Regions from separate parts of the Lysinibacillus sp. NPDC094403 genome, predicted to be linked through region 1. Evidence: riboswitches for the same ligand, from Rfam matches in the RefSeq annotation. Region 1 holds a riboswitch; each other region holds the start of a gene.

Region 1 (7,865 bases):
ATTTTTTTATGAAATGCTTGAAAATGAATGGACATGTATGTAATAATTCATGATAGTAATAATTTATTACTATCATTTTTATGTACTATATGTTTGGGGGATCGGACATGACCAATATAATGAATTCTTTTGGTTTTCTAAGTTTTAAATTAGCGGAGGCTTTAGAGGAAAATCTCGAGAAATATATTAGCGAAAAATTTCAAATGAAATCCAGAGAAGTTGGGATCATGATGGCTGTAAAAGAAAAAAAACTTAGTCAAATTCAAATAGGACAAATTTTAAAGTTGGATAAAAATAGTGTCCGCTTTTTTATCGATGGTCTAGAAGAAAGAAAGTATGTTTATAGGGAGAAAAATCCAGAAAATAGAAGAGAGAATTTAATATGCCTTACGGAACAGGGTGAAAATTTGGCAGAAGAATTAATGAAGGCTCTTGCGATTTCTGAGAATGAAGTTTTAAACGTACTTTCATTGGAAGAAAAAGAGCTGTTGAAAAGCGTATTGACAAAAGTATATGAAAATCGTGAATAGGGTTTAACTTCTTTCAGTAGGTTGCTGAAAGAAGTTAATGCCTCCGGCGGATGTCTTATCAATAAAAAAGAAAGAGTGATGACAGATGAAAGCAGTAGAGGTTATGAATGAGTATTTGAAAAGAGCGCAAGTAGAGGGTCAGGATTTATCTGACATGTATGCGGACCAGGGAGAATTAAAAGATTTTAAAGGTGAAATATTTAAAGGAAGAAAAGAAATACAGAACTTTTACATGTCACCTATGCCGAAAGGATTTAAGTTAACTATCCAAACTATTGAAGGCGATGATATAGAATGTGTTGCTATCATTACGACTACTTGGGATGGTTTGCCAAACCCAGTGATTTTGGAAGAAAAATTGATTCTTGAAAATGGAAAAATAAAATCGTTTACGATGATCCCTAAATAAAAGGAGAGCTCTTCCTATGACTGAAAGAGACACAAAATATTGGATTGGCGTGGTATCTCTTACTCATGTGCAAAAAGGGGTTGAGGGTGGATTCGGCCAACTATGCCATGGCAAAGAAAGACCTTTGAAACGAATGAAAAAAGGAGACTGGATTATATATTATTCTCCTAAAAAAAGTCTTGATGATAATGAGCCTGTAAGAGCATTTACCGCAATTGGAAGAATAAAAGACGAGCGAATATACGAGTTCCAAATGGCAGAAAATTTTATTCCTTTTAGAAGAGATATAGACTTCTATAAAGAGGCAAAGGCAGTACCAATAAAAAGGATCTTAGATTATTTAGAATTTGTAGAAGATAAATCGAAGTATGGTTATAAATTCAGGTTTGGTCATTTTGAAATAAGCAAAAAAGACTTTTTATTAATTGCGCATGAAATGGGATTACCATTGAAGTATGGGTGAATTTGTTTGGAACAAAAAACGTTACTTTCTTTATTAATTGCCATTAAAGGAAGTAACGTTTTTCAATTGCTGTAAATCAAGCTATTTAGGCGTAGTGTTAAGGTTAGTTACAAATACTGTTTTACGCAAATTGCTGGCAACGACAAAGCCTAAGATAGCACCAATAGTACTTGAGGTTAAAAAGGCTGGCATGAAAAATAAAGCAGCAACGGATGTCCCCATTAATAAATGTGCGTAAGGTACTGCAATAAGTGAGGCAATAATACCAGTCCCAAACATTTCACCGACACCTGCTAGCCATTGCTTGCCGCTGTATTTATAGGCGAGAGATGCACATATAGCACCAATTACACTACCGGGTATAGCTAGTAATGAGCCTGTGCCTGTTAAAATACGAATGATTGCTGTGACAAAGGCGACCATAACAGTAGGCAATGGTCCAAGAATGATAGCGCCAATAACATTAATGGCATGTTGTACAGGGTAGGCACGCGCAATTCCCGTTGGTATTGAAACGAAGGTAGAACCTGCTACGGCAATTGCTACTAATAAGGCCATGATTGTTAATTTTCGAATTGACATAATTTCCACTCCTTTGAAATGTGAATTTTATAGGTTATCGCCGGTAGCTAGGGAGTTCCGCCGCAAAAAGCGAGAGAACCGCCGCTAAACATGTGAGTTCCGCCGCTAGAGCGTGAAAAAGCCGCTTCCTAAAAACAATAGGAAGCGGCCCTGCATTTTTACATATTAAAAAGCAAGTGTCGCCACTTCCCTCCGCTAGTGTGAACTAGATCAGGTTCAAAGGGTCCGTATATCACCATATACGTCTCAGCCTTTTAAAGACTCCCCTAGTGGTAAGTAAATTTATTTATTAATTTTTCTCCTAATAATGTAGCATAATACCAAAAATAGTCAATAACTTTTCTGGCTATTCTGTATCAGGATGCATAAGGTGTGGTGCTTTTTTCCTTGTCCAAATAAGGGCAAGGAAGAAGCAAGCCATTAAAACAATAGACCCGAATATATAAGGACTGTTCATGTTCCAATCGAATAATATACCTGCTAAAGCTGGACCAATCATATTACCAAGACTCATATACGCATTATTCAGACCAGCTGCAAAGCCTTGTTCATTTTCAGCAAGCTTTGAAATCAGTGTGTTGACAGCTGGGCGAATCAATGTCGTTGCTGTAGAGAAGATTGTCGCAACAATTAAAATAAGTGCAAAACCAGATGCGAATAATATTAAGAAAATCGAAACGGCTGCAATAAATAAATTGACTAACACTACTTTCATTTCGCCGAAGCGATTAAACAGCGGTGTAATAACAAACATCTGTACAACAACACCAAAAGCGCCACCCACAACTAATATAATGGCGATATCAGTAGGTGTGTAATTAAACTTGTCTGTCACAAATAATGATAATGTTGTTTGGAAGTTAGCAATTCCGAATGAGAATACAAGCATGATAATTAGCATGACAAAATAAGGCATTCGGACTGAACGGGCCATCTGCTTAGCAAGATTATCCCGCTTTTGCGCTTTTTTCGTTGTGTTTGGTTTTGTAGCAGGCAGTAAAAAGAACGATAAAATAGCTGCTAAGATAGCTGCACATCCAGCAGTATAAAATGGAAAATGCAAACTAACTTTTGAGAGGAATCCACCGATACCTGGTCCAATCATAAACCCAAAGGACATTGCTGCCCCTAGCATACCCATACCTTTTCCTCGTTCCTCATACGTTGTGACATCTGCCACAAAAGCCATGATAGGAGGTGCCACAAATGCAGAGCCGAGGCCACCTAAAAAGCGTGCCAAGAAGAGCATCCACACATCTGTAGAAAGCCCGAAACCAATTTGTGCAAGTCCTGTTACGATAAGTCCGAAAATAATGAGATTTTTTCGACCATATTGATCCGAAAGATTCCCAGCAATTGGAGAAAATACGAATTGTGCTAAGGCGAACGTTGCAATCAACATGCCAAGTACTTGTCCTGCAGCACCAAATAGTTTTAAATACTCAGGCATGACAGGAATAATAATTCCGATACTCCCCATTGCGATAAACATATTAAACATTAAAATATACAAAGCCGCCTTATTAGACTTCTGCTGGGTCATCGAATACCCCCTTTTCTAATCAAATATAGTACAGTCTATCACAAAGAAAAATGGTTTGCTATTAGTTTGGATTACAAGAAATAGTGGACCAATGGTTTATTCTAAAACTAATAAATGATAAATATTTTGCAATAATAATTAAGTATTCAATTAGTAAATTCCACAAGTTTTTTGTGGAATTTACTTTTTTTCTTGTAGTGAATTAGGGGTTACATCATTTGTTCTTATGTTAATCTTTTTATATCAACTGTATTACGAAAATTGCGATGATTAGCAATTTATATATGGTTGATGTTCCTTTAATAATTCCTTTAATAATTCCTGTAATAACGGCTAATTACTGATCTAAATGAAGCGATCATAAGCCGAAAATCCGATTGAAGTTGATATTAAAAAGGAGAGAAAATGAAATGGTAACTATTCGTGCAGCAATGGAAAATTTAGAAAAATTAGGTATTAATCCAGTAACAGCAGTCATTGGGTCAACCCAACAGCTATTTCAATGGGATGAAGAAAAAGTCAATGAATTAAAGGGTTATTTAATCGCCCAAAATTTTAAACATCATTATGAAAACAATAGCTTTTATCGAATGCTATGCGAGGATAGCGGCGTTAAACCTGCCGATATACAAGGTCTAAATGATATACAAAAAATCCCACTTATTCCGGTGACAAGTTTTAAAAGACCTGACTCTCATTTATTATTATCAACATCTTTAGAGAACATTGAATTTGAAATGCGAAGTACAGGAACAAGTGGTATACCAAGTATATCGAGAAGGGATGCTGAAACATTAAATAATTGCGTATTTAGTATTTACGCAATGTATAGAGAGATGTTTGCCTTCTCTCGTGGGGCTGGTCTCTTCTTATTCCCATCTCCTGAAGAAATGCCAGAGATGGGAATGGTAAAAGTATTAAATATGCTCTCAGGTTTGTTTGATGCAACAAGATGTCTTGTTAAGAGAGCATCCTTCAAGCCTAAGGAGGCAATAGAAACTTTAGAAAAATGGCAAAACATTCATACACGCCACATCGTAGGACCTCCATTTTTAATTTATAAATTGGTCAATTATTTAAAAACAAATAATATTCATTTGAAGTTAGATCAAAAGACGATGATTATCAATCTAGGAGGGTGGAAACGCTTTTCTGGGATGGAGATACCTAGAGAACAATACAATAAAGAATGTGCTGAATTTTTAGGTATTCCTGAAGAAAATATAAGGGATATGTATGGGTTAGTTGAATCTAATATTTTAGCTATCGAGTGTGAGAAACAGTCTAAGCATGTACCACCTTGGGTTCATTTTTCATTAAGAAATCCCAAAAATTTAGCGGAAGAGGTACCACAAGGAAAAAGGGGTGTTTTAGCAATATTTGACCCTACGTCCTTGTCATATCCAGGATTTATTCAAACTGAGGATTTAGTGTATTTAAAGAAAGAGAATACATGTGAATGCGGAAGAAATGGTCAGAAGGTGGTATATCTTTCTAGAGTAGCTGGTGCAGAAATAGGTTGTTGTGCCATTAATTTAGAGAAGCATATGGATGCCGCTGAAGAAAAAAATGAAATGGCAGAAGTATAAGAGAGGATTCTAAACATGTACAATTCTATCATTGTTGATTATTTTAGTAACCCTCGACATTCAGGTGAACTGGCTGATGCAAATATGGAATTAAAAATTGGTAACTCCGTTTGTGGAGATACAATTTTTATGAGTATAAAGGTAGAATCTGGAAAGGTTAATGATGCAAAATATAAAGCATATGGTTGTGCTACATCCTTAGCAACGGCTGATATATTTGCAGATTATATCATGAATAAATCAATAGAAGAAATTAAGCAGCAACCGCAACATGAGATTGATAAAATGCTAGGGGAGTTGGAGCCTCCTCAAATGCATTGTTTGAATATTTTACATGAGTTATTTGAGCAAATACGTTCGGCAGCTTAGGAGGCTTTTATGATAGGAAGATATTTTGATTATAATGCCACTACCCCTCTTCGGGAGGAAGTGGCCTCTACTATGATAGAAAATATAACGTTATTTGGTAATCCCTCTAGCACGCACTCCTTTGGACAGTTAGCGAAATTAAAAATGGAAGAGGCACGTTCAAATGTTGCCACAGTAATCAATGCAGAAGAGACAGATATATTTTTTACTTCTGGCGGTACAGAGTCGATTAATACCGCATTGAAAGGATATTTCTTTACAAATGAAATGCGCCCGCTTCATATCATCACTTCTAAAATCGAGCATGCTGCAACCTTAGAATTATGTCGATATTTAGCTACCCTTGGTGCTGAAATTACCTATTTACCTGTTGATACTAATGGATTCGTAGCAATTGAAGATTTAAAAAACGCTATTCAAGAGAATACAGCGCTTATTTCGATCATGTATGCTAACAATGAAATCGGATCAATTCAACCAATTAAAGAGATGGTGAAAGTTGTTAAGAAGATCAATAGTAATATTATCTTTCATGTTGATGCTGTACAGGTGATAGGGAAAATCCAGATAGATGTTCAAGACTTAGGAGTTGACTCATTATCGATGGCTGCCCATAAAATATATGGTCCTAAGGGTACAGGTGCAGTGTACTTGAAAAACGGTGAACGTAAATTAGAACAGCTTCTTCACGGTGGTGGGCAAGAAAAAGGTCTTCGTGGTGGTACAGAAAATCTCTTAGCTATTATTGGTTTTGGTAAAGCCTGCGAAATTGCAAAAAGAGAGCTAAAGCAAAATGCTAATAAAATAATCGCATTAAGATCTTATTTCCTAGATAAATTAGAAAATTCGATTGAATACTATGAAATTAATGGTCCTGTGTTAGGTGAGGATTTATTACCAAATACTATTAATATATCTTTTCTGAATATACGAGCAGAAGCATTAGCTGTTCTATTATGCCAAGCTTATGGTATTGCAGTATCTATTGGTTCTGCCTGTAGTGCCGATAAAGCTAATTTATCTCATGTATTATTAGCACTCGGCCTAACTGAAGATAGAATAAAATCGTCTATTCGTATTAGCTTTGGTTATTACACGGACTACAAGGATATTGATTATTTTATTGAAAGTCTAAAAGCATCTGTTAATCGTCTACGAAGTATGCTCCCAGTTGGATAGAAAGGAGTCAGTAAGGTGGAGAATTTAAAAATTGTGGCACCTGTACGATCAAAATTTATGATGGAAGAAATGATAGAGGCTGGTGCAAATGAAATATATTTTGGCGTTTCAACTTCGCTTTTTAAACAACTATCATTTGATAATAAATTTCAAACAGTTGCAGATTATCCTGCCCACTTTTCAGATTGGGAGGAAATAGATGGCATAATAGCTTTAGCAAAAGCGAACAATCTTAAAGTCATATTCATGGCCAACACCTCATACGTCCCTACTTGCATTGAAAAAGACTTTCAAAAGCATGTTTATAGAGCACTTGAAAAAGGTGTAGATGCTATTACAATATCCTCAATACAATCTTGCCATCTGCTTAATCATTTGGAAAAGGAAATTCAAATAATTTCAGGCTCGCAATTAGCACCAGTTAATAAATACGGAGCCGAGCTATTAAAGGAATCAGGTGTCAAAAGGATAACATTGTCCCAATCAATGACATTAGAAGAGATTCATGAACTTCGAGATTTAGAGATGGAACTTATGATTACTGGAAACTTTGGCACTGGTAGTATGGCTGGGAGCTGTCGTTTATGGGAAAGCCCAAATAATCCTGAAATTGGAGAAGGGGTTAGAACTTTATATCGAGTTTTATCTCCATTAAACACATACAGTAACCAGCATCATTTTTTAGATAGTGCAACAGATTGTAGTTTGTGTAATCTAGAAGATTTGGTTTCTGCTGGTGTTACAGCCATAAAATTTCTCGGAAGGGAAGCGCCTAATCCAGTGACATTAGCGATGGTTGTGAATATGTTTAATGAATGGCGAGAAATGGGTCTTTCAGGCTTATCAATAGAACAAAAGATGAAAATAACGGAGCAGGAGCAGCTTATGTGGGTAATGAAATGGGTGCCACGCTTCTGTGAAAAATGTCGATGTACTTATAAACCAACTGCAATTACAAAAACATACATTTAGGTGATGCATAATTGAAAACACCAGTAAAAGAGCTAAGAATTCATCATGATTATTTATATACATTAACGGATGAAGTATTGGACGGTTATCAAATTGTTTCCTTAGGGCATTCAGGCTGCCACTATAAAATGGTTGGTCTCGGGGATCAGCATATACAGTTTTTATTGGAACGCAATAAAAAAGTGAAAATTGAATTTCCTATGTTATTTGAGGCATCGATGAAAAAGTT
Region 2 (7,865 bases), on a different contig from region 1:
TGGTGCGTATTTAGATGAGTGCATTGATGTTGGGATTGGGATGAAGCCTGAGCTAACAGGACAAGGTTATGGTTCAGAATTTTTTTCATTTATTTTAAACCAGCTACAACAAGAAAATCATAGTCCTCTTCGTTTAACAGTAGCTACATTCAATACAAGAGCAATTCACCTTTACGAAAAATTAGGCTTTAAAAAAGTTATGGAATTCACAGCTTCAACTGAATTTATAACAATGAAGAAAGGTTGATGAATCAGCTAGTAAATTAAGAAAAATTTGTGGGATCGCTTGTTTTTCTTGAACTACTAGTGTGAAATTAACTTCAAATATAGCAGCATTGGCTTTTACTAAAAGTGGAGGATGACATTTCAAAAAACGTATGCTATGTGAATTAGTTGATTGGAGTGGAGACTGGGTGACTCCTCGGGATTAGCGGTAGCGATAAAAGCGCCAGTCGGAACGGAAATCAACTACACGTTATGATGATGAGCCTAACAATGCAAAAATCAATTTTTTTATGCTACTTAATTTTTAGCTAGAAACGTTCATAGCAAGTCTTTAAGATCCACTCTATAAAGGGTGGTTTTTCACATTAAAAGCAAACAAATAAGCGAATAAATTAGAATTATTGTTAAAGTTAGTAGTCAATTGCTGAAGATTGCGTTATGATAAATACCGTTAAATCAACGTTTTGAAAGTGTGTGAATATTAATGGAAGTTAATACAATCTATTTAGACAATAGTGCAACAACAAAACCTTTAAATGAGGTTATGCAAGCATTTATGGTAGTGAATGAGCAGTATTATGCCAATCCTGCTTCCATCCATGCAATGGGTGTTGAATCAAACGAATTATTAATGCGTGCACGTGAGCAAGTAGCAGATATTTTGCATACAGAAGCAAAAAATGTGCTATTTACATCAGGTGGTACTGAATCTAATAACACGGCAATATTTGGTTTAGCACGTAGTAATACGCATAAAGGAAATCATATTTTAACAACTGAAATTGAGCATCCATCTGTTCTGGAATCTGTGAAGCAACTTGAACAAGAGGGTTTTGACGTAGAATACTTACGAGTGGATAAAAATGGAATTATTTCTTTAGAGGAGCTTCGCACAAAAGTGCGCAAGGATACCATTTTAGTAAGTATGATGCATGTAAATAATGAAATGGGTGCTATCCAACCAATTTTTGAGGCTGCAAAAATTATTCATGAATCGAGTCGTGCAGCTTTTCATGTTGATGCTGTACAAAGCTTTGGGAAATTACCAATATCATTTAACGATGACGAGGGACCAGACTGTATGTCAATTTCTGGCCATAAAATTCATGGCTTTAAAGGTTCAGGTGTACTAGCATTCCGTAAAGAAATGAAGTGGCAACCATATGCACTTGGTGGAGGGCAGGAGTTTGGTTTACGTAGTGGAACAGTAGCTGTACCGCAAGCTGTAGCCTTATCCAAAGCAGCTCGAATAGCAGTAGAGATAATGAATGACCGTGCGAAAAAATACCGTCAATGGTATGAAGAAATATGTTCGCAATTAAGAGGATATGGGGAAGTTGTTCATATTTTATCAACACCACAAGGAGCGGCACATATTTTATCTTTTAGTATTCGCGACTTAAAAGGGGAAGTCATTATAAATGCATTGCAAAAACGCAATGTAATTGTATCGACATCGAGTGCTTGTTCATCGAAACAGACAAAAACAAGCCATGTTGTTGAAGCGCTAAATATCGATGAGCATTTTAAAAAGGGTGTTATTCGTATAAGTTTTGGCGCACATGTAACAAATGAAGATATAGAAAAGTTTAAACAAGTATTAGATGAAGTATTGATGGAACTTAAAGGAGAATTTAAATCATGATTTGGAAAGAAATTTTAATTCGATATGGAGAACTTTCTACAAAAGGTCGCAACAAGATGGATTTTATTCGTCGCTTACGAGAGAACATTCGTCATGCGTTTGCGGATTTAGGACATTTACACATTCGTACAGAGCGCGATCGAATGTTTATTGCTATTCAAAATGAAACACAAATGGACGTTCTATTAAAAGGATTACCTAAAATTTTTGGTATTCAATCATTTAGCCCAGTGGCAGCATGTGAAAAAGACATCGAGGCCATGAAAAAACTTGCCATAACAATTATGGATACATTTAAAAATGAACAGCTTACTTTTAAAGTAGAAGTAAAGCGCACAGATAAAACATTTCCTTTAGAATCACATGCCATTCAACGCGAAATTGGTGGTTATGTTTTACCACAATATCAAAATTTATCAGTAAAGGTGAAGAAGCCTGATATCGAACTTCGTGTAGAGGTACGTCATGATGCAACATATATGATGGCACAAGTTATTCAGGGTGCAGGTGGAATGCCTGTAGGTTCCAATGGTAAATCATTATTAATGCTTTCTGGTGGAATAGATAGTCCTGTCGCTGGTTATTTAATGATGAAACGAGGAGTGCGCTTAGAGGCGATTCACTTCTTTAGCCCACCGTATACAAGCCAAAATTCATTGGAAAAAGTAAAGGTACTTGCTAATGAATTAACGAAATTTGGAGCTAGTATACGTTTACATGTAATTCCCTTCACTGAAATTCAAGTTCTTATTAAAGAAAAAGTACCGTCTAATGTATCGATGACTACAACTCGTCGTATGATGCTAAAAGTTGCTGACAAAGTACGTGAAGAAATTGATGCACTAGCAATTGTTACAGGTGAAAGCCTTGGTCAAGTAGCAAGTCAAACTCTAGAGAGTCTAACTGCTATTAATGCTGTAACTAACACACCGATTTTACGCCCATTAATCTCAGCTGATAAATTAGAAATTATCGATATTGCAGAGAGAATCGGCACATACGAAACGTCTATTCAGCCATTTGAAGACTGCTGTACAATTTTTACTCCTGCAAGTCCAAAAACAAAGCCAAAGCTTGAAAAGGTTGAGCACTATGAAAGCTTCTCGGATTTTGATGAACTAATTGAACGAGCAGTGAAAAACCGTGAAGTCTATATTTTCCCGAAAAAAGAGCAAGAAGCCGATAAATTTGCGGATCTTCTATAGAAGAAACGTGCGATTTCTAGAGAGCCGACTCAAAAGCCTATTTTGAGTCGGCTTTTTTTAGTTCTCCTTCCTTTCTAGGTACAATTTACCTATAAAATTTTCGTATTAAAAATCTAATATCGCACATTCTATATTCACAAGGAGGTGAGAGACATGGCAAACACAAACCGCAGTTCAAACCAGCTTGCAGTACCAGGTGTACAACAAGCACTTGATCAAATGAAATACGAAATTGCACAAGAATTTGGTGTTCAATTAGGAGCTGACGCTTCAGCTCGTGCTAACGGTTCCGTTGGCGGTGAAATCACTAAACGTCTTGTACAAATGGCAGAATCTCAATTAAAAGGTATGCCAAACAGCAACCAATAATTGCTTAATCAGCAATTATTAAAATTAAAACCAGTGACCGTAAAAGGCACTGGTTTTAGTTTGTTTAAATTGTTTATTATTTATCCCTATTAACAGGCAGTAATTTATCTGTATCAAAAGAGAAGCATTAGGTCTTCCCATATCACTTTATCCTACAAATGATTTAAATGTAGCAACTGTTTCAAAAATATCCTCACTTTCGCAAATTGCAGAAATAACTGCTATTCCATCCGCACCTGCTTTAAATACCGAATGTGCATTCAAGCAGTTTATGCCTCCAACTGCAACGATGGGGAGTTCCGGATATTGTATCCGAACTTGCTGTAAAAAATCAGTTCCACTAGGTGGTTTGGCGTCGCTTTTAGAAGTGGTTGAAAAAATTGGACCAATTCCTACATAGTCAGCACCGTATTGTAAAGCAGTTTGTAATTCAGCTTGTGAATGAACAGAAACACCTAGGATCATGTTGCCAATTTTTTCACGTATTATCGCAACAGGAAAATCCTCTTGTCCAATATGAACACCATCCGCCCTAAGTTTTATAGCTAGCTCTACATCATCATTGACGATAAATGGAACATTATACTGATGACAGAGCTTTTGACATTTGCGAGCAAAATTTTCATAGGCTTGCCCAATTAGTGTATTTGGCCCTTTTTCACGGTATTGAAACATAGTAATTCCAGATTGGAGAGCTTTCTCTAAAACGTTTATCGGCTCATAATTTAAAACATTACTGGTACCCATAATAAAATATAGCTGTAGATTGTCACGTTTCATGAATGATCACCTCACAGGAATCCTTATAGTTTTGATAAGCAAAATGATTTGTTGGACCATGGCCATTACCAATAGATAAATCATGAGTTATTGCTAATTGAATAAATTTTTTAGCTTCCTCAATGGCTTCTTCTAAAGGTAATCCACGGCCAAGAAAAGCTGTTAATGCAGCGGAAAACGTGCAGCCTGTACCATGCGTATTTTTTGTTGCAATACGAGTGGACTGCATGGAAAATGACCGACCATCTTTAAAAAATACATAATCAATAGCAAAACATTTATCCTCTAAATGACCGCCTTTAATAATGACACATTGAACACCCATTTGTAATAAGATCTGAGCTGCTGCTTTAATATCTACAAAAGAATTGATTTTCCTTCCTGAAAGGGTTTCTGCTTCAGGAATGTTTGGTGTTACAATTGTTGTTAAAGGTAGCAAATAACTACGTATTGCCTCAATGGCTTCTTGCTGTAATAAGCTTTCGCCACCTTTTGCAATCATGACAGGATCTACAATAAGCGGAATATTTAATTTGGCTAAAATATGTGCAATTGATTGTATTATTTCGGAGGAAAACAGCATTCCTGTTTTAACAGCACTAATTGAAAAATCCTCGATTAGCGCTTTAAATTGTTTCTCAATAAAGCTCACTTCAATTGGTAAGACATCCGATACGCCAAGTGTGTTCTGGGCTGTTAAAGCTGTAATAACAGACGTTCCAAATACCTTTAATTCCTGAAATGTTTTTAAATCAGCCTGTATGCCTGCACCGCCGCCACTATCTGAACCAGCAATTGTCGTTACAATATGCATCATTCTTCACCATCCTTGGAAAGGCGATGTAGTTCATTTAACACTGCAATTTGAAAATCTCCGATATATTGAGAAGAAGAAGTGGCTTGCTCTGCCACTTTTTTATAAAGCGATAATGTTTCTACCAATTGGTCAAATGGTTTATCTCCTGCAGCGAAGGAGGCACAACAAATTGCACTCAATAAGCAACCTGTTCCAGTAACTTCTGTCATTTGAGAATTTCCACCTGTAACCCATTGCTGATGTTTACCATCAGTAATAAAATCCTTTTCACCAGTCACAATAACAATACATTTGTAGAGTTGAGCTATTTGCTGTGCCTCAACTTCTAAAGATATTGAACCACTACCGCTATCAACACCTTTTTGTTGCCAGTCTACATTGGCGATAGCCGCAAGCTCTCCAATATTACAACGAATTGCGGAAAATTTAATTTCCTTCAGTAATCGCTGTACCATTTGTTTCCGGTAAGTTGTTGCACCTGCTGCAACAGGATCTAAAATAACGGGAATGCCAAGAGCATTTGCTTTTTTTCCTGCAAGTAACATTGATTCTTTCATTCGCTCGTTAAGGGTACCGATATTTATCAATAAACCCGAGGCAATTGCGACCATTTCTTCAACCTCATGACTGTCATCAGCCATGACTGGAGAAGCGCCTATTGCTAATAAGCCATTTGCTTGAAAATTAGCCACAACATAATTAGTAATACAATGAATAAGTGGATTTTGTTTGCGGATAGTATGAAATACCAATTTAAGTCCTCCTTGTTGGATGGACGTAAGCGTGCAAAAAAGGCTCTTTTTCGTGTGGAAAAAACACGCAAAAGAGCCTTTCATCAGTAAATAGATGTGAATTGCTCCCTACGTCAGTATTAACTAACAGGTTCAAAGGGTCAGGTTTTACCTTCTCAACTCTAAATGAGTCCCCCTGCAATCATGCTTTTAGTTGACCAAAATGTACCATATTATTCATTCATGTTCAATAGGAAGTTTTTATAGGGAAGCGACAGCAACAAACGATTTCTGTGCGAAAGCGAAGAGATAACGAAGCGACAGCAACAATTACGCCAAGTTGAAATTGATAGAACTCAAACGTGACTGATGCCATATAGCAGAGCATGATAGTTGTCACTACTTTACTGAATTAGAGTGTATTCCATTGAAAAAGATAAAAATTGAGTTTTATAATAAGCGTAACAAAAGGGGGCATTTGCCATGAGAAGAGAAGATTTAATTGCACCAGAATGGTATAACATTTCAGAGGAAATTGAAAAATATGCTCAGGATTCTACAAAAAATGCATTATTAATTTATAACGAAGACGAGGAAATTCAGTATATAACATATACAGCTTTGCTTGAAAAGGCGAATCAGGCAGCACATGTATTTACATCTCAAGGTTTAAAAAAAGGTGATGTTATTTTAGTCATGGTGCCAAGATCGGTTGAAGCGTATATCGTGTACATTGCAGCCTTAAAGGCAGGTTTAACCATTATACCTAGCTCAGAAATGCTGAGAACTAAGGATATTGAATATCGAATCAATCATGCTGATGCAAAAGGCGTTGTTGCATTTGAGCCTTATATTGAACAATTTGATAATGTTGAAAATTTACAAGAAATACAGCAATTTGTCATTGGTCATGCACATGAACCTTGGCAGCCATTGCTTGAAAAAATGCAAAACCAACCAACAACCTACATAAGCATTACACCGACTAAGAGTACAGATATTGCATTTTTAGCATATACGAGTGGTACAACAGGCAATCCGAAGGCAGCGGTACATACACATAGCTGGGGTTACGCACACTTACGAACTACTGCACCAAATTGGTTAGGTGTTCAAGAAGGTGACATTGTTTGGGCTACAGCAGCGCCTGGCTGGCAAAAATGGATTTGGAGTCCGTTTCTCGCTACTTTAGGAAGTGGTGCTACAGCATTTGTTTACAAAGGACACTTTGATGCAGCAACATACCTTTCACTGCTTGAAAAATTCAATATTAATATTCTGTGTTGCACACCAACCGAATACCGTCTTATGGCAGGGCTTGAAAATTTACATGAATTCAATTTAAGTACAATACGTCAGGCTGTGTCAGCGGGCGAACCTTTAAATAGTGAAGTGATCAAAGTATTTTCCGAGGTCTTTAATTTACAAGTACGAGATGGCTATGGACAAACAGAGAATACATTACTTGTTGGTACAATGGTAGGGATGGAGGCGAGAATGGGCTCAATGGGTAAACCTACTCCGGGTAATACTGTTGAAATTATCGATGATTTTGGAAATCCTGTTGCAATTGGAGAAGTTGGAGATATTGCTGTACACTGTGAAACACCCGCGTTATTTAAAAAATATTTAAACGATCCCGAACGTACAAATTTACAATTTAGAGGCGATTGGTATATTACTGGAGATCGTGCATATAAAGATGGAGATGGATATTTTTGGTTCGAAGGACGTGGAGATGATGTCATTATATCGTCTGGATATACGATAGGCCCATTTGAGGTAGAAGATGCTTTACTGAAGCATCCAGCAGTGAAAGAAACTGCCGTTGTCGCAAGTCCGGATGGGATTCGTGGTAATCTCGTAAAGGCATTTATTGTGCTCTGTAACGGAGAAGTTGGTGATGAAGCACTTATTAAAACATTACAAAGCCATGTGAAAACTTTAACAGCACCTTATAAATATCCTCGTGCGATTGAGTTTGTTACTGAGCTACCAAAGACTGCATCAGGCAAAATTCGTCGTGTCGAACTACGTGAGCAAGAAAAAGTCCATTACATCAATCATCATTAATTTCCTAGGAAATAATGTCG
Region 3 (7,865 bases), on a different contig from region 1:
GGTATTGATACTATTTCAATGTTAATCGCTCTAGTATTAGGTACAGCTGGTCTTCCACATATCCTAATGCGCTTCTTTACAGTTAAAGATGCGAAAACTGCTCGTTCTTCAGTTATTTGGGCTACTTGGATTGTAGGTATCTTCTACATTCTAACAATCTTCTTAGGCTTCGGTGCAGCTAAATTCGTTGGTAAAGAAGCAATTATTAATGCAAACGCTGCTGGTAATATGGCTGCTCCACTTCTTGCGAAAGCACTTGGTGGTGACATTCTATTCTCATTCGTATGTGCGGTAGCTTTCGCAACAATCTTAGCGGTGGTAGCTGGTCTTGTGCTTTCTGGCGCATCTGCCCTATCACATGATATTTACGGTCAAATTATTAAAAAGGGTAAAGTTACAGAGAAAGAGCAAGTACTTGCAGCTCGTATCGGTTCCATTACAATCGCTGTTATTTCAATCCTTTTAGCACTTGGTGCTCAAACATTAAACGTAGCGTTCTTAGTATCACTTGCATTCTGTATTGCAGGTTCAGCTAACTTACCTGTAATCATTTATACAATCTACTGGAAACGCTTTAATACAGCTGGTGCTATTACAGCAATGTTAACAGGTTTAATCTCTGCGTTAATTCTTGTTGCTGTTTCACCAAACCTTTGGAATCCAGTTGAAGGAAAAGCAATTTTCGTTGGGAATCCGTTAATTTCGTTAACGAACCCAGCAATAATTTCTGTACCACTTGGCTTCCTTGGAGGTTTCATCGGAACAATGCTTTCTAAGGAATCAGATGCTAAGAAATATCGTGAAGTGGATGTTAAAGCAAACACAGGTATTTCTGTACAAGATGTATCTCACTAATAATATGACAACCACCTCGTAAGTTAATAATACTTACGAGGTTTTACTTTTTCTTCCGTATTCGGTACTATATTTACAAATGACAATTGGGGGTAAGATAACATGACACACTCAAAAGCAAAAAAGAAGCGTATGCATGTAAAGCGAACTAAAGGGAAAGACGTTGAAAAAAATCGTCAATTCTCCCCTTTCAGTACACATGAACGTGTAACGAAAACCAAAAAAGAAAGCCTTGAACAAAATTTTACAAAGTATAGAAAACACAACCACTCTGACGATGATTAGTGGTTGTGTTTTATTTATTATGAGATATCTTCACGATCATTTTAGTGATTCTGATATTTTTATCAGCGATGTTCGGTGCTTTATCGGCGATGTTTGAGTTTTTATCAGCGATTCTGGTACTTTATCAGCGATGTTTGAGGTTATATCAGCGATTCTGATACTTTTATCAGCGATGTCCGCTGTTATATCGGAAATTGTTAGAAAAACACAGCTACTCTTTTAAAGAACAACTGTGTTTTTTGCTATAAATTATAAAATTTTGTCGTATTTCTTGTGATGATGCGCGCCGCTTCCTGTGTTGTAAGCCCCTTTATCGAAGCAATAACCTCCACGGAATGATCCATCATCCAAGGTGATGTTTGTTTATTGTCAAAGGTACCTTCAAACGGCCATGGTCCATCTGTTTCTACCATCATCAGCTCGATTGGATATTTTTTGATCAGCTGTTGAATCTCAGCCTCATACGTACAATCGGGCGTTACAGAAATGAAATACCCATTAGAAATCATCCGCTCAATCACTTCCTCATCGCCTTTAAACCAATGGAAATGTGCTTTCGTTACATGATGTTTTTCTAGCAAATCACAAACAATCGTTGCATCCTCATAAACCGCATGTAACACAATTGGTTTATTTAAGTCCTTTGCTAGTACTATAAACCTTTCTAACAATGCCACATACGGACGATCATCAATAGCCTTCTCCTGCCGCAAATAATAAGGCAACCCTACCTCTCCAATCGCTACAATTTCATGAGCATGCTGGCGTATCCAATCGAATAAAGCCTCTTCCTCCGCATCACTAAGTAATGGTTGTTCAGGATGAAAGCCAAACGCTGCCTTTACCTTCGTATAAGCTTTTGACAGCTTCAACGTCTTCTCGCACGATGGAAGATTCATACTAACCGCAATGACATATTCAGCTTCCTCTAGCAAAGTTGGTACATCGTTTTCCTTATACTGATCTAAATGAATATGCGCATCAATCAACATTCGCTTCATCCTTTTCTTCTTTTAAATACGTGAACAACTGTTGCTTCAAAGCCGTAAATGTAGCGGAATGGCGAATTTCTTCTTGTCGTGGCCTTGCAAAAGGTACAATCAATTCTTTTTTAACCGTCGCTGGCCGTTTCGTGAGTACGATAATACGATCCGCTAAAAAGAGAGCTTCCTCGATACTATGTGTAACGAACAATATAGATTTTCGATCTTTCTCCCATATCGATAATAGCCACGCCTGCATTTCAAGCCTTGTAAACTCATCCAGTGCAGAAAATGGTTCATCTAAGCATAAAATGGGCTTATTACTGACAATTGCGCGAATAAACGATACCCGCTGTTGCATACCGCCCGACAGCTCATTAGGATACGCATGTTCAAACGCTGCGAGCCCTACTTTATCTAACCATTCCTTGGCAAGTTCAACATTTGGTTTTCGATGAAGCTCCTCGACAATCGCGACATTTTCTAATATCGTACGCCATGGTAATAAGCATGGTTGCTGAGGCATATAGCCAATCGTTCCTCTTTTTTGTTGAATATCTGTACCGTTTAATAAAATAGCTCCTTTATCAATGGAAGAAACACCACCTATTAATTGAAAAAGTGTGCTTTTTCCACTTCCTGAAGGACCGATAATCGCAACAAATTCCCCTTCCTTCACCTCAAAAGATAAATCACGAATGACCGGAAGAGAATCAAAAGATTTATCAATGTTTTGAATGTTTAGCATGGAGTCCTCTCCCCTTCACAACAAGTTTTTCTAAAAATCGAATAGCACTAAATAATAGTAAACTTAAAAATACTATGGCAAAAATCGCTACAAACACACGATCCGTTCGAAATGAAGATTGTGCCAATGTCATATAGACACCAATCCCCTTTTTCGCACCGAGCCATTCCGCAATGACAGCCCCCATTACGCTATAGGTTGCCGCAATCTTAATGCCTGAAAAAATCGCTGGATACGCATAGGGCCATTCAAGCTTCCAAAAGGTTTGTGTTTTCGTTGCACCGATCATCTCAAAATAATGCTTCAGCTCCGGTGAGGTTTGACGAAAGCCATCCATTGCCGAAATAACGATGGGGAAAAAGCACACAAGACAAATAATAATGAGCTTTGGCAATAAACCAAAGCCAAACCAAATAACTAATAACGGTGCTAAGACGAGCACAGGGACATTCTGCGACATAATGAGAATAGGGTAAAATAGCTCCCGTACAAACGCAAAACGATGTAATAATACGGCAACCGTTAGCCCACATAATATCCCAATGGCAAGACCTAGAAGTGCTAATTGTACAGTCGCTAAAGCATGTGGCACAAACGTCTCATACGATTGAAATCCCTCCATCAAAATGGCACTTGGTGCGGGCACAAGCCAACGCGGAATATCAGCAAATCGGACAATTAGTTCCCATATGAATAAGAGGAAGACGATAAAAATTATCGTCCTCCCTTGTTTGAAAGCCTGTTTCATCACTGGTATTTCTCCGTTAATGTATCCATTGTAATACCTGATGGCTGATATAAAATTTTCACTTGCGTAATGACATTGATAGCACCAATCTCAATCATCTTGTCATTCATTTTTTCGATGATTTGTAGCAAAGTCGATAGCTCACCCTCCATTGTCGTTTCTAATGGATGAACTTCGTATTTAACCCCTGAAGCGTCGATAACCGCAATCGCTGCATCAACAAATGGGATCACATCTTCATATTTTTCAGTTTTCGGGATAATTTGTACACTAATTAATGAGTTTGCCATACTACTTCGTCTCCTTTTTCGGTAAAAAGTCGTTTGTAAATGCTTGTTTTGCGTTAAATTCGCCTTCTAATACTTTGTTGTCTGTCATCCATTTCGCGTAGTTTTCCCAGACAGTTAACTTTTGCTCGCCCCATTGTGCAGCGTCATCTTGATACTTATCCGCTAGCCATTCCTGACTTTTATGCACAAGGTTTTTATCTAAATCAGGTACCGCTTCTAGTAAAATATCAGCTGCCTCATTTGGATGTTTTATCGCATATTCATAGCCCTTTGCTGCAGCAGCGACAAATGCTTTTACTGTCTCAGGGTCATCCTTAATCATTTTTTCATTTGTAGCTAGTACAGGTGTGTAATAATCTAACTGATCACTATAATCTGTTAAATATAGCATGTTCAGCTTTTCGCCACGAAGTTCTGCTTCGATACCTGTCCATGCATAATAAATCCACGCAAAATCAATATCTTTTTTCATCATTGTGAAGAAATCTAAATCGCCTGCATTGACAATATCTAACTTATTAATATCCGCATTTTGTGTTTGCATAAGTGATTGTAGGACAGCTTTTTCAAGTGGTGCACCCCAACCACCGTATGTTTTACCTTCAAAATCCTTTGGAGACTTAATGCCTTTTGATGCAATAGATGCGAAGCCAGAAGTATTATGCTGAATAATCGCTGCAATCGATACTAAAGGTACATCTTGCACACGTGCCTGTGTAATCCCTTCCTGATAACTTACGCCAAACTGTGCCTTCCCAGAAGCTACAAGCTGGTCAGCACCCGTTTCACCAGGTAATAAAATATCAACATCTAAGCCTTGTTCCTTAAAGTAGCCAAGCTTTTTCGCTACATATAAACCTGTATGATTTGTGTTCGGTGTCCAATCGAGAACCACCGATACCTTTTTTAATGCATTCGCATCGTTTTTATCCTTTGTCTCCTCTTTTTTGCTACAGCCGACTAATGTTATAAGTGCAGCCATCAGAATAAATAACCATTTTTTCATGTTGAATCCTCCCAGTAAGTAATGTGAAAGTGTTCATGAACGAATGTTATAACCAGAAGAAAGCGTATTCCAATTTGTATGTATCCTAGGTTTACACATACTACAAAAACATAAAAAAACGCCTAGGATTCCTCCCAGACGTTTTGTAAACAGTATCAAAAACTTTCTTTTTTTGAATAGATGTTCCCTACGCTGGTACGAGCCAAATCAGGTTCAAAGGGTCAGCGTCTATCGGACACAATCTCAGCTGGCAACTACCAGCCCCCCTACATTCTTTCCATATGAACTTTTCGTGATTATTATACCCATATCAATCCGGAATTGACAAGGGGCTGTTTATCGTTAGCGCTGAATTATTATTTCACAGCCTCATTTGTAAAACGTTCCTTAAAGAAAGCAAGGTAAAAAATCACCACTGTAACTGAGGCCTCATGCTTTTAAAGTAATTAATAACTAAAAATACAAAAAATTCTTTCGTTATATTGACAATGGTAACAAATTACAATAAAATTTGATTGATTAATCAATCATTTATTATGAAAGGAATGTTTAAATGAAAACTATACTTACTAATGATGAAAAAAAGAAGAGAAAAAGATCTACTATCCTAAACGCCGCCATTAAATTATATAGTGTGAATGGATTTGCCGAGACAAAAGTTGCTGACATAGCAAAAGAAGCTGGTGTTAGCTTTGGTACCGTATTTACATATTTTGATTCAAAAGAAGCACTTTATGAAGTAGCTATTTTGGAGCCACTGGAAGAAATCAAACCTTATTTTATGGAGATAGAAGAACATTTTAAAGGTGAGCCTCTTGAAGTTGTGAAGGAAATGATAGATTGCCATATACAACTTTTTTCAACGAGAAGTGAATACTTACGTCTTATTCAGCAGATTCTTGCAAGACCTGATCGTTTCCCAAAGCTTTTTAAGGAACTAGATGATTTCGTAAAAGTATTCATAGACAGTATTTATTCGGTTATTAAAGAAGGTCAAAGGCTTGGGTACTTTTATGAAGAATCACCTTCATTAATTGCTGAGTCATACTTATCCATCTTAAACGGAATGCGTTTAACATTTATTGATGAATATACAAACGTCATGCAGAAGAATATATCGAGACAAGCTCTGAGATTATTTGGACCAATCTCAAATAAATAAGCCACCTCCCCCTTTGCCCGACCAACAGCAGTAGACAATATATTATTAAATTGGAGTGATTATATGAAATTGAGAGATATCCATCCTAACATCAAACTTCGCCTAGCCATGCAATTTCTAGGCGGCCTTATTTCTATGGCTGTTATCCCTTTTCTGGCAATTTATTTTACTCAAAATATCGGAGCTACTAAAACGGCTATTATTCTTATAGTAATAGTGATTAGTGGTGTCATTGGAGGGTTTATCGGAGGGCATGTTTCAGATAAAATTGGGCGAAAAAAAATAATGTTTTATGCTGAAATTGGGATTTTGCTTTCTTATCTGTTTATAGCACTTTGTAATTCACCTTGGTTTAACCTTCCTTATATTTCTGCAGCATTCTTCATCATCAATATGTTTTGTGGAGGAATGTTTCAGCCTGCCGCACAAGCTATGATGATTGATGTTACTAATTCCGAATCGAGAAAGCTCGTATTTACAATTAGCTACTGGTTGGGGAATTTATCAACTGCAATTGGAGGAATTATTGGAGCATTTCTTTTTAAAAATTACTTATTTGAGCTATTTATTGGGATATCACTCATCTCTTTGTTATCTGTATTCATGACCTTATTCTTCATCACAGAAACCTATATACCAGAACCTTCACCTAAGACTTCTAATCATAAGAAAAAATCATCACCAGTAGAGATGTTTCAAACCTATTCAACCGTTTTAAAAGATAAGCTGTTTATGTTTTATATTTTAGGAGCAATCTTGATCTTTACCTTGGAACAATCTTTATCGAACTATATTGGGATTCGTCTCGAAAAAGATATACCACAGCAGTCAGCTTCTTTGTTTGGAATTGACTTCATCGTAGATGGTACAAAATTGCTCGGTTTTCTCCGAACAGAGAATACTATTCTTGTAGTTCTCTTATCAAGTGTTGTATTATTTTTATTTAAAAAATGCAGTGAGCGCTGGACTCTTGTTACAGGAATGTTGATTTTCTCTATATGTTTTAGTGTTTTTGCTTCTTCAAATAGCGTGTTGGTTCTTTTTATTGCCATGTTTATTGGAACAATTGGTGAGCTGATGTTTGTTCCTATTAAACAGGCGATGATAGGAGAACTTGCCCCATCTAACGCTCGTAGCACCTATATGGCTTTTAATAGCTTAACTACATATGGAGCAATGATTGTAGCTTCGTTATTGATCATCATTGGACAGTGGATTCGCCCTATATATATGAGCGGATTGCTCCTTATTCTAGGATTAACTGGTACATTTTTATACTACATAATAACAAAAAAACTATACGCTAAGGTTAGTGGAAAAAATGAAAGAAATGTACCTGTTTCTTCTTAAAGTGTTGTTTAGAAAAAATCTAATTAGAAAACGCTTTTTCGCATTTGGTCGCTATTATGAAAAAAACTAGATTATTAAACGGCTTTATTTCTTTAAACCGATGTTTACGTAAACTTTGTTGCTTTTAGAGAAGGATTTATTAAAACCATTTTTTCTCATAGGCAAATGAAGCTCTTTTTCTAACATATTCAATTTCATCAAGTAAAAATTGCTTAATAAGAGTTTGTATTTCTTGGTTATCCTCATCTATCTCTCCAAGTCCATAAGCTATTTGCCACCTTGCATCGTGGTCTGGAAAGGAAACCGAGTATTTAGCAATGGATAATAGTTGTTTTGGATTGTCTATCAAATTTCCAATGATGATTTCACATTCATTGTCTCTGGCTAAAATATACAAAAATTCATTTAGAAGGTTTGAACTCCATTGTTCTATAGGAG
Region 4 (7,865 bases), on a different contig from region 1:
ATCACGGCCATTAGTCCAAGAAACGGTTACATACGTAACAGAATTAATAAGGTTCGTTAATTGAGATTTATCAGCGTAATTCCCATTCGTCCCGTATTTATAAGCATTCTTGTAAATCGAGATAGCATTGTTTAAATTATTCGTAGCATTGGTAATATCATTTTGAGTAGAGTAGTTATTATTCACAACTGTTTGAGCAGATGAAACAGTTGAATATAAAGCATTGTACTCAGCTTGAGTTGTCCAAGGCGTGTTATATGGAACGTTGTAGCCATCCGAAGAAATGGTTACATATTGAACAGAATTAATAAGTGATTGAAGTGAAGTCTTATCACCATAATTCCCGTTCGATCCGTATTTATAGGCATTCTTGTAAGTCGAGATGGCATTGTTTAAATTATTCGTAGCATTGACAATATCATTTTGAGTAGAGTAGTTATTATTCACAACTGTTTGAGCAGATGAAACAGCCGAAGCTAAAGCATCTTTCGCACCTTGAGTTGTCCAAGGCGTGTTATATGGAACGTTGTAGCCATCCCAAGAAACAGTTACATATTGAACAGAATTAATAAGCGATTGAAGTGAAGACTTATCGCCATAACCATATTTTGTTCCATTCTTTTGTCCTGCTTGATAAACGGCTAATGCATTTCTATACTGTGTAATTGCATTGTTTACTTGTTCCTGAGAAGCGTTGGAATTATTAGCTACTACTTTTGCGCTGCTTACGGCAGATTCGAATGCTGTACGTTCAGCTTGCGTCGTCCATTTTTCAGTTGTTAAAACGTCATATCCGTATATAGATACTGCAACGTACGGAGGTGTAGCTACTAAATTACTTAGCTCAGTTTTATTCACCACAGGTAATGTCACAGAGGCTTTATTATCATCCACTTGCACCTTGTTAATTAGATGTCCTGAATCTAATGCCACCTTTGCCCCGTGCTTAACGATTACTTGATCAATTTTACCTTCTCCGTAAAGACTAAAATCTTTCTCAACATCGATTGTTAGCTTATCAACATTGGCATTCACTTCAAATGCTGCAACTTTACCTACTACATCAACTTTAGAAATATTTTTGTCAGAAGTTACATTTACTTTAGTACGCTCTGAGTTAATGTTTGGAGATTTAATATCTTTTAGAGAGACATTTAACCAATTAATTTTTCTCCCTGTTAAAGGTTTAAATGTAATTGTATCCCCGATGGCAACGTTATCAATTGTAATTGCTTTTTTCACACGACTAGTTACGATAAGCTCATCTTTAATATTTACATTTTGAACTTTTACATAATCCGCATTTACAGTTAGGCTTCCGTCAATTTGTTCGCCACCGCCATCGAAATATACCGCTTTATTGTTTGTACCAGCTTTAGATAATATTAGTGATGTAATACTTGTAATTTCACCGTTCTGTACGACAATAGTAGCCTCAGCATTTGCCAATGCAGTGCTATTGGATGTACTTAAGAGAGGCTTCAACGACTGACTAATTTTAAATTGGCCATTGGATGTAAGTACTTTATCTTTAGTGATGTTGTTAATGGTAACGGTTTGCCCCTTAGCTTTTGCTGCAGCTACCTGCCCATCAATTTGAATTGAATGGTTTGAAGATGAATCATTAGAAGCAGCGTTTGCAGGTGACACCGGCAAAACTAATGATGCTGTAATAGCCGTTGCCATAAAAGTTGATAACGCTTTATTTTTCAAGTTAATCACTCCAATCGTAGTATTTAGTAGTTAATATATCATATATTTCAATATTTTAGTATATAAAGGGTAGGTTCTACTAGTCACAAAAAACAAATAGATAATTAGTCCTTTTTTATGCAATCCGAATTTTTGGAATAAAATCAGCAAAATTGTCTATAAGTTAGTAAAATTCTACTTAATTCGCTAAATATTTTATTGTGATTCAATCTTCCGTGCATTATTATTATGTATAAAAATGGGGTGATGTGATGGGGAAATCTAGGAGTATTGCATTAAAGCTATCTGCCCTAATTATAGGGTTATTTTTAGTGTTATTTATTACATATACTGTTATTACGGGTGTTATTTTAAAGACCCAAAGTGTTGAAGATGCAGAAAGTGCAACACTGAAAACTGCTGAATATTCGTCAGCAAAGATGAGCGAACGCTTTAAAAAAGCTAACACTACTTTACTCGCGACGAAACGTATAGTCGAGGGGATGGAGAACAAAGGCAAGCTTTCTGCAGAAGACATAATAGATATGATGGAAACTAACTTAGTTAATAACGAAGATTTACTTGGTGTAGGGGCTGTTTTTGAACAGAACTCCGTAAAGATAGATCCGACAATTCATGCTACTTTGGTGGATTCAAAAAATCGCTTTGTCCCTTACTTAAGTAAAGATGGGAGTAAAATAACAACTGCTTCACTTGAAGGCCTTGAAGATAAGAAAGTTTCTGAGTGGTATTGGATACCAAAAGAAGAAGGACGAGCAGTTCTAACGGAGCCCTATGATTATAATATAGATGGAAAAACAGTACGTATGACAACGATTTCTGTTCCATTAGTCGATTCTTCGGGGGTATTTTTTGGCACACTGACTGCTGATATATCTATTGATTATTTAAAGGGACTGACAGAGTCTGTAAAGCCAGATGGTGGTTATGCAGCTATTATTACTAATAAAGGCATTTTAACTGCAAATAGCTTTGGCGATACATTAGAAGGATTAAATATGCAGGATCATTTAGACTGGACAAGCATTAAACAAGCAATGGATAAGGGCGATCTAAAAAGTATGTATTTGGATTCCGACGAGCTTAAGGAAAATTCATTTAATGTTTTTGCTCCGATGAAATTAGACGGAATTAATGAAACTTGGACTGTACAATTAGTGCTACCAAAATCTAAAATCTTAGAAACCTATAATCATGTGCTTGTTTTTACCATCATAGCGTCGATTATTATGGTAGTTTTAATGACCGTCGCTAGTGCATTGTTTATCTATAAATTACTAAAGCCATTAAAGTTATTACGCAATTCGATTGAAAAGGCAGCAGATGGAGATTTAACTCAAAAAGTTGATGAGAAATATATTAAGCCTGATGAGATTGGTACTGTTGCTTTAGCTTATAATAATATGTTAGATCAAACGAATAGTGCCATTCAAACGGTACTGAATTCTACGACATTGCTCAATCAATCATCAAATCATGTTCATGAAACGTTTAATGAAATAGTGGCTTCAAGTCAAGAGGTCTCGGTAGCTATTAATGAAATTGCGCAGGGAGCATCGAAGCAATCTGAGGATACAGAAGAAACCAATTATCGAATGATTGATTTATCTGATCAAATTGATGCTATTACAACACTTTCGAATGAAATGGATGAGCTATCGGATAAAACGAAAGCAACTACAGACAAAGGAATGAAAGAAGTCGAAAGCTTACGTGAACGTAATTCAGAAACGAATGCAATGAATGAACGTATTCAACAGCAAATGGAGTCGTTGTCGTCAAATATTTCCAATATCAATCAGATTATAGCGTCTATTCAAGGTATTACCGAGCAAACGAATTTATTAGCCTTAAATGCAAGCATAGAGGCTGCTCGGGCTGGTGAACATGGTAAAGGTTTTGCAGTTGTCGCTGAAGAAGTACGGAAGCTAGCAGAGCAATCTAGAAATGAAACGGAGATCATTAAGAAAACGGTGGATAATATTCTTGAAAATTCTCAGCAAACAGTTGCTGTCATTACCTCAAACGCCGGCTTAATACAAGCACAAAATGAGTCTGTACAAGGCACAGAGATTGCATTTAAAGACAATAGTGAGCTTTCTAGTTCTATCGCAACATCAATTAGTGAGTTAATGAATAAACTTTCTCATATGCTAGACCATAAAAATCAAGCAATTATGGCGATCCAAAGTATTTCTGCTATTTCTGAGGAGACTGCTGCATCAGCAGAACAGGTAAGTGCATCTGCTATTGATCAACAAGCGGAACTACAAAAGGTTGCAGAATCCATCGATAATATGAATGAGATTTCAAAAGAATTGCAAGAGGTCGTTAATCGATTTAAGCTTGCTTAATAGCGTTTTCAGAAAGGCTGCTTCATATCTGAGGCAGTCTTTCCTTTTGTGATATTTCCTGATAACAGACATTGGATTAGTGTTGAGCATTTTTGGGAAAATGCCTTGTTAGGAGTGATGAGATAACGTTGAGGTGCATTGACCGAGCATAAAAACAGCACTACTATAGAAAAGGAAAGGGGGACATCGATATGATGTATCTCGGTATGATTTTCTTCCAAATAGTAGCTCCTATTTTAGTGCTTCTAGTACTTGGTGCAGTTTTACAAAAGAAATTTCGTTTTAATTTAAAGGCGTTATCTCAGCTTATTACATATTGCTTCATGCCAGCAGCTGTTTTTGTGAATTTATATGAAACGAGTATAGAGCTGTCAGTGCTTGGACAAGTTGCGTTATTTATTTTACTCTTTATCGGCAGTCAAATGGTGCTTAGCCATTTTATAGCAAAGGGACTTGGTTTAGTAAAAACAGAGGCTGCAGTGTTTAAAAATAGTGTTGTCCTTATTAATTCAGGCAACTATGGTATTCCGGTCGCGCAAATGATTTTCGTGACGCAGCCGATTGGAGTAGCGATTCAGGTCATTCTCGTGATATTTCAAAATATGACGACCTATACATACGGCTTATACAATTTAATTTCTTCAACAAAATCGGGCATGTCTATTGTGAAAGACTTCCTCAAAATGCCTATTATTCATGCGCTTATTATTGGTGTTGCAATGAATTATTTTAATATCACTATTCCACAGTTCATAAGAATTCCGGTAGATCATGTGGCAGATGGCTTTATCGCGGTGGCATTAATAACTTTAGGGGCACAACTATCACAGCTTGAAATCAAATCTATGTTCAATAAGATTGTATTCATTAGCTGTTTTACACGACTAGTCATAGGGCCAGCCATAGCATTACTTATCATTTTTACACTTGGCTTAGATGGTGTCGTGGCACAATCGCTTTTTATAGCTAGTTCGTTCCCAACATCCAGAAATAGTTCTAGTCTGGCATTAGAATATGACGTAGAATCGGCAACTGCTGCACAAACCGTGTTATTTTCAACGATTGTGAGCTGTATTACAGTGACGATTGTGATTTATGTAGCGGAGCTGTTGTTTACCTAACAAGTATAAGTTTATTAACAAAACGAGGGAATGAGTCACCCGTAGTTGATAAAAACTGAGATTGTTCTGATAAAACAAGATAATATTCCGATAAAATCTGAAATTGTTCCGATAAAATGAGATTTTGTTCCGATAATTCTTCAAAGACATATTTTCTCGAGGGCATCCGATGAGTCGCATCGCTTGCGCGCTCATGGTCTCATCTGGACGCTAACTCTTGATGATAAACCAAAAATAATCAAATGAAGCTTCCATCTCTTAGCAATATCTGCTACACTATCATCAAACTTAATAGTATTAACTAGGGGAGTCTGATGAGTCAGGCTGAGAGGGAAACGCTTAGAGGTTTCTTGACCCTTTGGACCTGATCTGGCTCATACCAGCGTGGGAAAGTTAACCATTATTGCACTCTATGTTATTTGCGATAACTATACCTTTACATTCTTAGCCGGATCCAAAATTTTTTTTGGATTCGGCTTTTGTTTTTGTTGGGGTGAGCTAGATTCGGTCCTTGTATAAAAATACGTAAAAGGGAGCGAATTAGTTTATGACAACAGTTACCGAAAAGAATATTACGATTATGTCAAATTTTGATGGAAGTAAAAAAGTTTATGTAGAAGGATCTCGACCAGATATTTTAGTGCCAATGCGCGAAATTGCTTTAAGTCCGACGACAGGAAGCTTTGGTGAAGAGGAAAATGCGCCAGTACGTGTTTATGACACGAGTGGCCCTTACACTGATCCTACGTATAAGGTGGATATTACGAAGGGATTGCCAGCTTTACGTAGGTCATGGATCAAAGAACGAGATGACGTTGAGGAATACGAAGGCCGTACTATCAAGCCAGAAGATAATGGATTCCGTAATGCTGAAGATCCACGAATTCAAGAAAATGTTTTCCCAGATTTATCTAGAAAGCCTTTGCGTGCGAAGAAAGGTAGAAATGTAACACAGCTTCACTATGCACGAAAGGGAATTATTACTCCAGAAATGGAATTTGTAGCAATTCGCGAAAATATGGATCCTGAATTTGTGCGCTCAGAGATCGCGGCAGGTCGTGCTATTTTGCCATCTAATATTAATCATCCTGAGGCTGAGCCAATGATTATTGGACGTAACTTCCACGTAAAAATTAACGCTAATATTGGAAATTCAGCGGTGTCATCCTCTATTGCAGAAGAGGTAGAGAAAATGACGTGGGCTACACGCTGGGGCGCTGATAACATTATGGATTTATCGACTGGTAAGCATATTCATACGACACGTGAATGGATTATCCGTAATGCCGCAGTGCCAGTAGGAACGGTGCCGATTTACCAAGCGCTAGAAAAAGTAAATGGTGTGGCAGAGGATTTAACGTGGGAAGTGTATCGTGATACGTTGATTGAGCAGGCCGAGCAAGGTGTTGATTACTTCACGATTCATGCAGGGGTACTGCTACGCTATGTGCCATTAACAGCTAATCGTGTAACAGGCATAGTGTCTCGTGGAGGCTCGATTATGGCACAGTGGTGTTTATTCCACCACCAAGAGAGCTTCTTATATACACATTTTGAAGAAATCTGTGAAATTATGAAAGCCTATGATGTTGCCTTCTCCTTAGGTGACGGTTTGCGTCCTGGTTCTATTGCAGATGCTAATGATGAAGCTCAATTTGCGGAGCTAGAAACGCTAGGGGAATTAACGCAAATTGCCTGGAAGCATGATGTACAGGTGATGGTTGAAGGACCAGGGCATGTACCAATGCATCTTATAAAAGAAAATATGGACAAGCAGTTAGAGCTGTGTAAGGAAGCTCCTTTCTATACCTTAGGGCCGCTGACAACAGATATTGCTCCTGGCTATGACCATATTACATCAGCCATTGGTGCTGCGATGATAGGGTGGTTTGGTACGGCAATGCTTTGCTATGTGACGCCTAAAGAGCATCTTGGCTTACCAAATCGTGAGGATGTTCGTGTAGGGGTTATTACGTATAAAATTGCTGCACACGCGGCTGATTTAGCGAAAGGGCATCCGGGAGCGCAGCAGCGAGATGATGCGCTATCTAAGGCACGCTTTGAATTCCGCTGGCGCGATCAATTCAACCTATCGCTGGATCCAGAGCGTGCAGTTGAATATCATGATGAAACATTGCCTGCAGAGGGAGCAAAAACTGCGCACTTCTGTTCAATGTGTGGACCTAAGTTTTGTAGTATGAGAATCTCACAGGATATTCGTACTTATGCAAAAGAAAAAGACTTAAATACGACTGAAGCAATCCACAAAGGTATGCAGGAGAAGGCGGAGGAATTTAAAAAGGCAGGCAGTCAAATTTATCAATAATTATCAGAGAGGGCTTGTGTCTATTAAATTAGGCACAAGCCTTTTTTGGGTCGTTAAGATAAAAAACTCCATGTGAAGTTGCTCTTCACATGGAGTAGAAAGTTGGATTTGGATATCAATAATCGTGGGAAATTAGACGTTAGTTGTTTGTTTTACGTATGGGTTTGAAAGGTCCATACCTTCTAATGAAAGACCCATAGCTTTTGCTACACCTTCACCATATGCTGGATCAGCTAAATAGCAATGAAGGATGTGACGACGTTTGATGAACTCTTCAACTGACGCCATATCGTTAGCTGTAGTTTCGAATAGGCGTTGTTGCTCTTCTGCAGTCATTAGAAGGAATAATTT

What was found. Region 1 has a riboswitch for thiamine pyrophosphate ahead of thiW (energy coupling factor transporter S component ThiW). Riboswitches for the same ligand answer to the same signal wherever they lie in the genome.
Region 2: it holds a riboswitch for thiamine pyrophosphate, as region 1 does, so the genes downstream of both, thiM (hydroxyethylthiazole kinase) here and thiW (energy coupling factor transporter S component ThiW) in region 1, are expected to answer to the same signal.
Region 3: it holds a riboswitch for thiamine pyrophosphate, as region 1 does, so the genes downstream of both, ACQKMV_RS05860 (ABC transporter substrate-binding protein) here and thiW (energy coupling factor transporter S component ThiW) in region 1, are expected to answer to the same signal.
Region 4: it holds a riboswitch for thiamine pyrophosphate, as region 1 does, so the genes downstream of both, thiC (phosphomethylpyrimidine synthase ThiC) here and thiW (energy coupling factor transporter S component ThiW) in region 1, are expected to answer to the same signal.

The regions. Positions count from the first base shown of each region.
Region 1 covers NZ_JBNNTL010000001.1:424,185-432,049, forward strand. The annotation lists gene ACQKMV_RS01840 (MarR family winged helix-turn-helix transcriptional regulator) at 108-530, shown strand; gene ACQKMV_RS01845 (hypothetical protein) at 616-939, shown strand; gene ACQKMV_RS01850 (EVE domain-containing protein) at 956-1,402, shown strand; gene thiW (energy coupling factor transporter S component ThiW) at 1,484-1,984, opposite strand; TPP riboswitch at 2,155-2,262, opposite strand; gene ACQKMV_RS01860 (MFS transporter) at 2,331-3,527, opposite strand; gene ACQKMV_RS01865 (LuxE family acyl-protein synthetase) at 3,938-5,116, shown strand; gene ACQKMV_RS01870 (iron-sulfur cluster assembly scaffold protein) at 5,132-5,485, shown strand; gene ACQKMV_RS01875 (cysteine desulfurase family protein) at 5,495-6,664, shown strand; gene ACQKMV_RS01880 (peptidase U32 family protein) at 6,680-7,636, shown strand; gene ACQKMV_RS01885 (hypothetical protein) at 7,648-7,865, shown strand, end outside.
Region 2 covers NZ_JBNNTL010000033.1:7,859-15,723, forward strand. The annotation lists gene ACQKMV_RS23345 (GNAT family N-acetyltransferase) at 1-247, shown strand, start outside; gene ACQKMV_RS23350 (cysteine desulfurase family protein) at 710-1,870, shown strand; gene thiI (tRNA uracil 4-sulfurtransferase ThiI) at 1,867-3,075, shown strand; gene ACQKMV_RS23360 (small, acid-soluble spore protein, alpha/beta type) at 3,229-3,444, shown strand; gene thiE (thiamine phosphate synthase) at 3,592-4,224, opposite strand; gene thiD (bifunctional hydroxymethylpyrimidine kinase/phosphomethylpyrimidine kinase) at 4,214-5,038, opposite strand; gene thiM (hydroxyethylthiazole kinase) at 5,038-5,793, opposite strand; TPP riboswitch at 5,882-5,980, opposite strand; gene mbcS (acyl-CoA synthetase MbcS) at 6,256-7,845, shown strand.
Region 3 covers NZ_JBNNTL010000002.1:324,822-332,686, reverse strand. The annotation lists gene ACQKMV_RS05890 (solute symporter family protein) at 1-855, shown strand, start outside; gene ACQKMV_RS05885 (hypothetical protein) at 958-1,140, shown strand; gene ACQKMV_RS05880 (TatD family hydrolase) at 1,383-2,132, opposite strand; gene ACQKMV_RS05875 (ABC transporter ATP-binding protein) at 2,122-2,871, opposite strand; gene ACQKMV_RS05870 (ABC transporter permease) at 2,849-3,619, opposite strand; gene ACQKMV_RS05865 (thiamine-binding protein) at 3,619-3,909, opposite strand; gene ACQKMV_RS05860 (ABC transporter substrate-binding protein) at 3,911-4,915, opposite strand; TPP riboswitch at 5,083-5,193, opposite strand; gene ACQKMV_RS05855 (TetR/AcrR family transcriptional regulator) at 5,469-6,077, shown strand; gene ACQKMV_RS05850 (MFS transporter) at 6,141-7,427, shown strand; gene ACQKMV_RS05845 (hypothetical protein) at 7,567-7,865, opposite strand, start outside.
Region 4 covers NZ_JBNNTL010000010.1:13,597-21,461, reverse strand. The annotation lists gene ACQKMV_RS15240 (S-layer protein) at 1-1,713, opposite strand, end outside; gene ACQKMV_RS15235 (methyl-accepting chemotaxis protein) at 1,965-4,067, shown strand; gene ACQKMV_RS15230 (AEC family transporter) at 4,259-5,188, shown strand; TPP riboswitch at 5,482-5,596, shown strand; gene thiC (phosphomethylpyrimidine synthase ThiC) at 5,736-7,514, shown strand; gene ACQKMV_RS15220 (catalase) at 7,647-7,865, opposite strand, start outside.